DNA from 2 places in the Azospirillum sp. HJ39 genome. Region 1 is predicted to be linked to the other one. Evidence: riboswitches for the same ligand, from Rfam matches in the RefSeq annotation. Region 1 holds a riboswitch; the other holds the start of a gene.
The links. Region 1 has a riboswitch for cobalamin ahead of ABMY26_RS03950 (energy-coupling factor ABC transporter permease). Riboswitches for the same ligand answer to the same signal wherever they lie in the genome.
Positions count from the first base shown of each region.

Region 2: another riboswitch for cobalamin. It lies ahead of ABMY26_RS34935 (CbtB domain-containing protein); the one in region 1 lies ahead of ABMY26_RS03950 (energy-coupling factor ABC transporter permease).

Region 1 covers NZ_CP167905.1:741,758-745,367, forward strand. Annotated here, with positions in the region: gene ABMY26_RS03940 (DUF2244 domain-containing protein) at 1-517, opposite strand, end outside; gene ABMY26_RS03945 (DUF2946 family protein) at 588-1,013, opposite strand; cobalamin riboswitch at 1,236-1,499, shown strand; gene ABMY26_RS03950 (energy-coupling factor ABC transporter permease) at 1,692-2,372, shown strand; gene ABMY26_RS03955 (DUF2946 family protein) at 2,544-2,966, shown strand; gene ABMY26_RS03960 (DUF2946 family protein) at 3,374-3,610, shown strand, end outside.
Region 2 covers NZ_CP167913.1:760,344-763,953, reverse strand. Annotated here, with positions in the region: gene ABMY26_RS34945 (ABC transporter ATP-binding protein) at 1-281, opposite strand, end outside; gene ABMY26_RS34940 (ABC transporter ATP-binding protein) at 319-1,095, opposite strand; cobalamin riboswitch at 1,434-1,654, shown strand; gene ABMY26_RS34935 (CbtB domain-containing protein) at 1,697-1,885, shown strand; gene ABMY26_RS34930 (CbtA family protein) at 1,895-2,668, shown strand; gene cobW (cobalamin biosynthesis protein CobW) at 2,681-3,610, shown strand, end outside.

The DNA of each region.
Region 1 (3,610 bases):
GACGGGCCAGCGCCTTCGCCAGATCGAGCCGCTCGGACCCGGTCAGGAAGGCGCCGACGGTTTCCGACCGGCCATGGCTGGTCAGGCGCAGTTCAGGACCGCCGGCCCCGCCGGGAACGACCGCCAGCCGCAGCCAAGCGGTCTGCCATTCGCTGGCCGATTGTCGCCCGGAGCCGTCGATGCGCTCCAGAAGGGTGCGGTCCGGCCAGATGCGGATGCGCTCGGCTTGCCGCCGGCGCCGGGCGTCGGCGTACATGGACCAGACGGCAAAGGCGAGGACGATCAGGGAATAAGCGGCCATCGGCCAGGCGCCGAGCTGCAGCCAGGCGTACAGGGTGATGGCGAAATAGGCGGCGAGGACACCGGCGAACAGGACGCGGCCGTAACGGGTGCCGCTGTCGTTCGGGGTGGCGACGGCATCGAACAGCGGTTCATCCGTCTTCGCCCCGGGAAGAGGCTGGACGACGGGGGCGAACGCGGTCGTGCCGGCCGCCTCCCCGAAGAGGAGATCGGGCATGCGGAGACTCCGGTCGATCGATCATGGCAGGGCGGCGGCAGGCATGAAGCCCGCTTGCGCCGCGGGGCGATCAACCGGTGACTGGCGGTGCGCGCGCCTGGAGGGTGGACAGGAACCAGCCGGCAGCGATGCGGCTGCCGGGCAACTGCTCCGGACCATGCCGTTCGAAATCGACGGCCATCGCGAACACGGCGAGCGGCGGCATGGCCAAGCCGCCGATCAGGGGGCACAACGGGCAGGAACCGCCGGACATGGCGTTTCCGGGCGCGCCGCTGTCCGCGGCATCCGGATCGACCGGCATTCCGCGATCGTCGAGCAGCACCGTCTTGAAGCCGTCCGGCGCGCAGATCACGATCCGGTTGGTATCGTCGGCATTGGCTGCCTGGATCGCGGCGGGCATCCAGGCCCAGGAAACGATCTGCAACAGCAGCGCGACCGCACCGGCCAAACCGCCGATCCGCCACGCCCGTCGCCTTCCGTTCCGATCCAGGATCATTCCACTCCGCCGACCAATCCGCCGACCACCCGCCCTGCCGTGTCCCGAAACTGTCGCGGATGCACGGCGTCGCCGCACCATAGCCCGGGCCGCCCGCGCAAGACGAGTTCATTCTTCTACCGATGATCCGTTCCGGCACCGATCCGGACGGGGCCGGAAGACACGCCCCCGCCATCCGGCCAGCCACGGGGGAGCCTATTGACGGCGGACGCATCCTGACCTTACCGTGGGGATGGTTATGGTTCCTTGCACGTCCGCGGGCATCCCCGGACGTGCAAGGCTAAGAGGGAAGCCGGTGCGCCGCCCCCCCCGACCGGGGAAGGAGGCAAGACCGGCGCTGCCCCCGCAACTGTGAGCGGCGAGCCGCTTCGTCCTTTCAGCGCCACTGGCGCGTTTGCCCGCTTCGCCGCGGGCAGCGCCGGGAAGGCCCGACGAAGCAGCCTGGACCCGCAAGCCAGGAGACCTGCCTGACCGATCGAACGTCCTCGGGCGGGGTGCCCCGGCGACAGCTTGCCGATGCGATGGGTTCCCGGAGTTCCCGGCCGCCCGCACCCCCGCAAGCCGTCCGTCCGGCCCCATGCCCTGGGTAGCGGTACTGCGATGGGGGAATGCGATGCCGGCACCAGCCCGCGACGGCGCCCCTTTTCGACCATGGCTGATCAGGAAAGGGCATACAGCATGCACATCGAACCCGGCGTCGTCGACGGCGCCAAGATCGTCCTCAGTTACGCAACGGCGGCCGGCGCCTTCGCCCTTGCCGGGAAGATGGCGCGCGACGGCATCCGCGACGACGGCGGTGTCGTACCGCTGGCTCTGCGCAGCCTGATCGCCACCGCCCTCGTCTTCTCCTTCTTCGAGATCCTGCCGCATCACCCGGTCGGCGTGTCGGAGGTGCATCTCATCCTCGGATCGACCCTGCTGCTGCTGTTCGGCGCCGGGGCGACGGCCATCGGCCTCGCCGCCGGCCTGCTGATCCAGGGCGTGCTCTTCGCCCCCTTCGACCTGCCGCAATACGGGATGAACGTCACGACCCTGCTGGTTCCGCTGTGGGGCATCGGCCTTCTGGCGAAGCGGATCGTTCCGGCATCGACCCCCTATGTGGAGCTGAAATACTCGCAGGCGCTTGCCCTCTCCACCGCTTACCAGGGCGGCATCGTCGCCTGGGTGGCGTTCTGGGCCTTCTACGGCCACGGCTTCACCGCCGAGAATGTCGCGGAAGTCGCCAGCTTCGGCGCCGCCTATATGAGCGTCATCATCATCGAGCCGCTGGCCGACCTCGCCGTTCTGGCCGTCGCCAAGGTGCTGCACCGCTACAGCCAGGGCCCGCTGTTCAACGCGCGCCTCCATCAGGGCGCCTGACCGGATCACGCCCGCCGGCCTGCCAGGGACGGGTTCCCGGCCGGACGGCGCCGCGCGATGTCCATGGGCGGAGTAATGTCTTGCCGGGGCTCCGGTTCCATGCCATGAGTTCCGCACCATGATTTGGCCGCCTCCTCCTTCCGGCGGTACAACCGACGAGCGACCGGGACCGTGACCCTTCCTCGCACCTTCACCGACCGCATCCGCAGCGCCGGCCTTCTGGCCGGAGTGCTGGCGTTTGTCGTCCAGATGATGGTGTGGAGCGTGACGATGCCGGCCATGGCATTGGATGGCGGTCCCGGCGGATTGGAAACGATCTCCATCTGCTCCGTCGACGGCATCAGGACGATCACCGTCGATGCCGACGGGCAGCCGGTCCTGGATGACGGCGGCTCCGGCTCCACGGGTGCCGCGAAGGGGCATTGCCCGCTCTGCCCGATCATGGCCGGCGCCGGGCTTCCGCCCCAGCTGCCGCTGGCCGCCCCCGTCCAAGCCATGGTGCTTGCCGATTCCCGCACCCTGCCCGGCGACGTCGTCGCGGCCGGCTGGTTCCTGTCCAGCCTCCAGGCGCGCGCACCGCCGGCCGCCGGCTGAGCCGGCGTTCCATTCCTTTCCCGTCCGCACCCTGACCGACGCCTCTCCGCCGCGTGGCCCGTAACGCCACGATTGTGCGCATGGCCGGAGTCCGTGCCCGACGGATCGAAAACCCCGGCATCTCTCCCGCGGTCGCCTGCGGCCCGTCCGAGCAAACCAAGCCTCCTCCGTGCCGGGGATCCGCCTGATCGCGGATTCAATACAAACGGAAAGGATGGCGTGGCCGCTTCTTTCCCGCTCGCATTTCTCCCGTTCCATCCTCCCCCGTCCGCCATGCCTCGCGCATCCGCCCCGTTCCTGTGCCTGCCCCCAAGCCTGCCGGGCGCCGCCGACGCGCGCGCCGGCCATACGCACGGCATGGGCGGAGGCCGGCCGGATTATCGGCCTGGATGCAGTCGGGGACGGTCTTGACCGCCCTTCTGGACTTCCTGCGCCTTCGCATCGGCGTGCTGTGCTGTCTGGCCCTGCTGACCGGGCAGGCGCTGACCGCAGCCCTGCTGCCGCCGCCCGCCGCCCGGACCCCGCTGTTCGCGGAAGGCCTGCTCGACGATCGCATCGTCATCTGTACCGCCGCCGGCCTCGTCATCATCGACCGCCGGACCGGTGAACCCGTCGCCGCGACCGAGCCAACCGACGAGGGGCGC
Region 2 (3,610 bases), on a different replicon from region 1:
TCGACGCTGAGGCTCGAGAAGATGCCGCGCTCCTCCGGCACATAGCCGATGCCGAGCCGCGGGATCCTGTGCTGGGCCATGCCGATCAGCTCCTGGCCCTGGAAGCGGATCGAGCCGGTGCGCTTGCCCATGATGCCCATCACGGCGCGCATGGTCGAGGTCTTGCCGGCGCCGTTGCGGCCAAGGAGCGTCACCACCTCGCCGTGGCGCACCTCCAGGCTGACGCCGTGCAGCACATGGCTCTCGCCGTAGAAGCCGTGCAGGTCGGAAATCTCAAGCATCGCCGTTCCCACTTGGGCGGTTTTCGTCTGCATCCCGTCAGGCATGTCCGGTCCCCCCAGTGCCCATGTACGCTTCCATCACCTGCGGGTTCTTCGACACCACCTCGTAGGGCCCCTCGGCGAGGATCTCGCCGCGGCGGAGCACGGTGATGGTGTCGGACAGGTGGGCGACGACCGAGAGGTTGTGCTCGACCATCAACACGGTGCGGTCGGCGGCGACGCGCTTGATCAGGGCGGCGGTGCCCTCGATGTCCTCATGGCCCATGCCGGCCAGCGGCTCGTCGAGCAGCATCACCTCCGGGTCGAGCGCCAGGGTGGTGGCGATCTCGAGCGCGCGCTTGCGGCCGTAGGGCAGCTCGGCGGCGGTGTGCCCGGCCCAGGGGGAGAGGTTGACCGCCTCGATCAGCTCCAGCGCGCGATCGTGCAGGTCGTAGAGCGACGACTCCGACTTCCAGAAATGGAAGCTGGTGCCGAGCGGGCGCTGGAGGGCGACGCGGACATTCTCCAGCACGCTGAGATGCGGGAAGACGGCCGAGATCTGGAAGGACCGCACCAAGCCCATCAGCGCGATGTCGGCCGGCTTGGTCCTGGTGATGTCGCGGCCCTTGTAGAGGATCTGGCCGCGGGTGGGCGTCAGGAACTTGGTGAGCAGGTTGAACACCGTGCTCTTGCCGGCGCCGTTCGGGCCGATCAGCGCATGGATGGTGCCCCGCTTCACCTGCAGGTTCACCTCCTTGACCGCGACGAAGCCCTTGAACTCCTTCGTCAGGTTGCGCGCTTCCAGGATGATGTCGTCGTTCGGTGCGGCGTTCATCGGTCGCGAATTCTCCTCCCTTCGTCCTTGCTTTGGGTTCCCGGGGGTCCGGGGGCCGGAAGTTCCCGGCTCGGCCGCCATGCGGTGGGACGTTTCACCGATTGTTGTACGCACTATTCGTGCCACAGCGGATATCCCTTCGGTCGGGCGCATGGACCTTTGTGTCTCCGGCGCTTTGCTCCTGTCCGCTGCCTCCTCCACTCCAACCGTAGCACTGAAAAGTGTCGGAATTCCGGACACTCTGTCCAGCAAACATGACAGCAGTCAAAAGGTTTGTGTACAAGATCGTCCGTGCGGCCGCGACGTGATTGCGAACTTGCCAAACTGTGTGCGCACTGCGATGGTGATCGTCCGACGGTGCCCCGATCGCCCCTATGGACGGCGGGGATAATAGGGAATGCGGTACGGGCCTTCCGGGAAGGCCCCAGGCCGCGGCTGCCCCCGCAACTGTGTGCGGCGAGCGTCCGGTCCATCATGCCACTGACCGCAGGGTCGGGAAGGCGGGCCGCGACGCTGTGACCCGTGAGCCAGGAAACCTGCCGGCGGACCGATGGATTTTCCCAACCCCGCCGGGTGTGGCGGGAGAGCAAGGATCAGCCTGATGACCACCCATCCGCTACACGCCACCGCCGGTTCCGCGACCCGCAGCGCCGCCCGGACCTCGGTCGCCGCCTTCGCCGCGATCCTGCTCGGCAGCTTCCTGCTGTATGGCGTCGGCTTCGCCCAGCCGCAGCAGATCCACGACGCGGCGCACGACGCCCGTCATTCCTTCGCGTTCCCCTGCCACTAAGCCAGGGTCATGGATCTGATCCGGCGGCTGTTCACAGCCGCTTTGGTCGCGGGCGTGCTCTCCGGCACGGCCGCTTCCGTCGTTCAGCAGGCGACGACCGTCCCGCTGATCCTCGAGGCCGAGAAATACGAGGTGGTGACCCCGCCCGTCGCCTCCGTCACTGCACCCGCCCCTGCCGGCGGCGCCGCCGACTCCCACCAGCACGGCCCCGTGCGTGAGGTGGGCGAGGGCGTGCCGACCACGCTGGAAGAGGCGATGCAGCGCACCGGCCTGACCATCGTCGCCAACCTGTTGACCGGCGTGGCCTATGCGCTGCTGCTCGGCGGCGCCATGCTGCTGGCCGGCCGGCCCGTCGATGCCCGCCGCGGGCTGGTCTGGGGTGTCGGCGGTTTCTTCGCCGTCTCGCTGGCGCCGTCCTTCGGCCTGGCTCCGGAATTGCCGGGCATGGCCGGGGCCGAGCTGGAAGCCCGTCAGCTCTGGTGGTTCGCCGCCTCGGTCGGGGCCGGCATCGGCATGGCGGCGCTCGCCTTCGCCCGCAACCGGTTCGTGATTGTCGGCGCCGTGCTGATCGCGGCACTGCCCCATCTGGTCGGCGCCCCCCATCCGGAAAGCGCCGAAGGCGCCGTCCCGCCGGAGCTGGCGGCCCGGTTCGTCGCCGCCTCGCTCGGCACCGCCGCCCTGTTCTGGGCGATCCTGGGTTCCGTCTGCGGCTGGCTGATGAGCGGGCTGGCCGGGGCCGCCGAACCCAGCCCCGCCGCCCGGTTGCAGACCGGCACGCGTTAAGGAGCCGAACCCATGTCCGCAGTTGCAAAAACGGTTGCCGGGAAAGTGCCGGCGACCGTCATCACCGGCTTCCTCGGCGCCGGCAAGACCACGCTGATCCGCGGCCTGCTGGAAAAGGCCGAAGGCCGTCGGCTGGCCCTGATCATCAACGAGTTCGGCGACGTCGGCATCGACGGCGACATCCTGCGTGCCTGCGGCAGCCCGACCTGCACCGAAGACGACGTGATCGAGCTGGCGAACGGCTGCCTGTGCTGCACCGTCGCCGACGATTTCGTCCCGGCCATCGAGAAGCTGCTGGCCCGACCGCAGCCGCCCGAGCATATCGTGATCGAAACGAGCGGCCTGGCCTTGCCCAAGCCGCTGGTCCAGGCCTTCCACTGGCCGGCGATCAAGTCGCGGGTCACCGTGGACGGCGTGATCGCCGTGGTCGACGCCGCCGCAGCGGCCGAGGGTCGTTTCGCTCCCGATCCGGCGGCCCTGGCCGCCCAGCGCGACGCCGCCGGCACGGTCGACCACGAGACGCCGGTCGAGGAGGTGTTCGAGGACCAGCTGCTCTGTGCCGACCTGATCGTCGTCAACAAGACCGATCTGGTCGACGCCGCCGACCTCGCCCGCGTCGAGGACCTGATCCGCGAAGCCCTCGGCCACGCCGCCGGACGCACCGTCGGCAGCGGCGCCAAGCTGGTCCGCGCCGCGCAGGGCGCCGTCGATCCGCTGGTGCTGCTGGGAGTCGGCGCCGCGGTGGAGGACGACCTCGCCAACCGCCCCAGCCATCATGACGATGAGGAAGGCCACGACCACGACGACTTCACCAGCTTCGTCGTGGAACTGCCGTCCCAACCCGACCCCGCCGCCCTGGTGAAGACCTTGGAGGATGTGGCCGCCCTGCATGGCGTGCTGCGGCTGAAGGGCTTCATCGACGTGCCCGGCAAGCCGATGCGC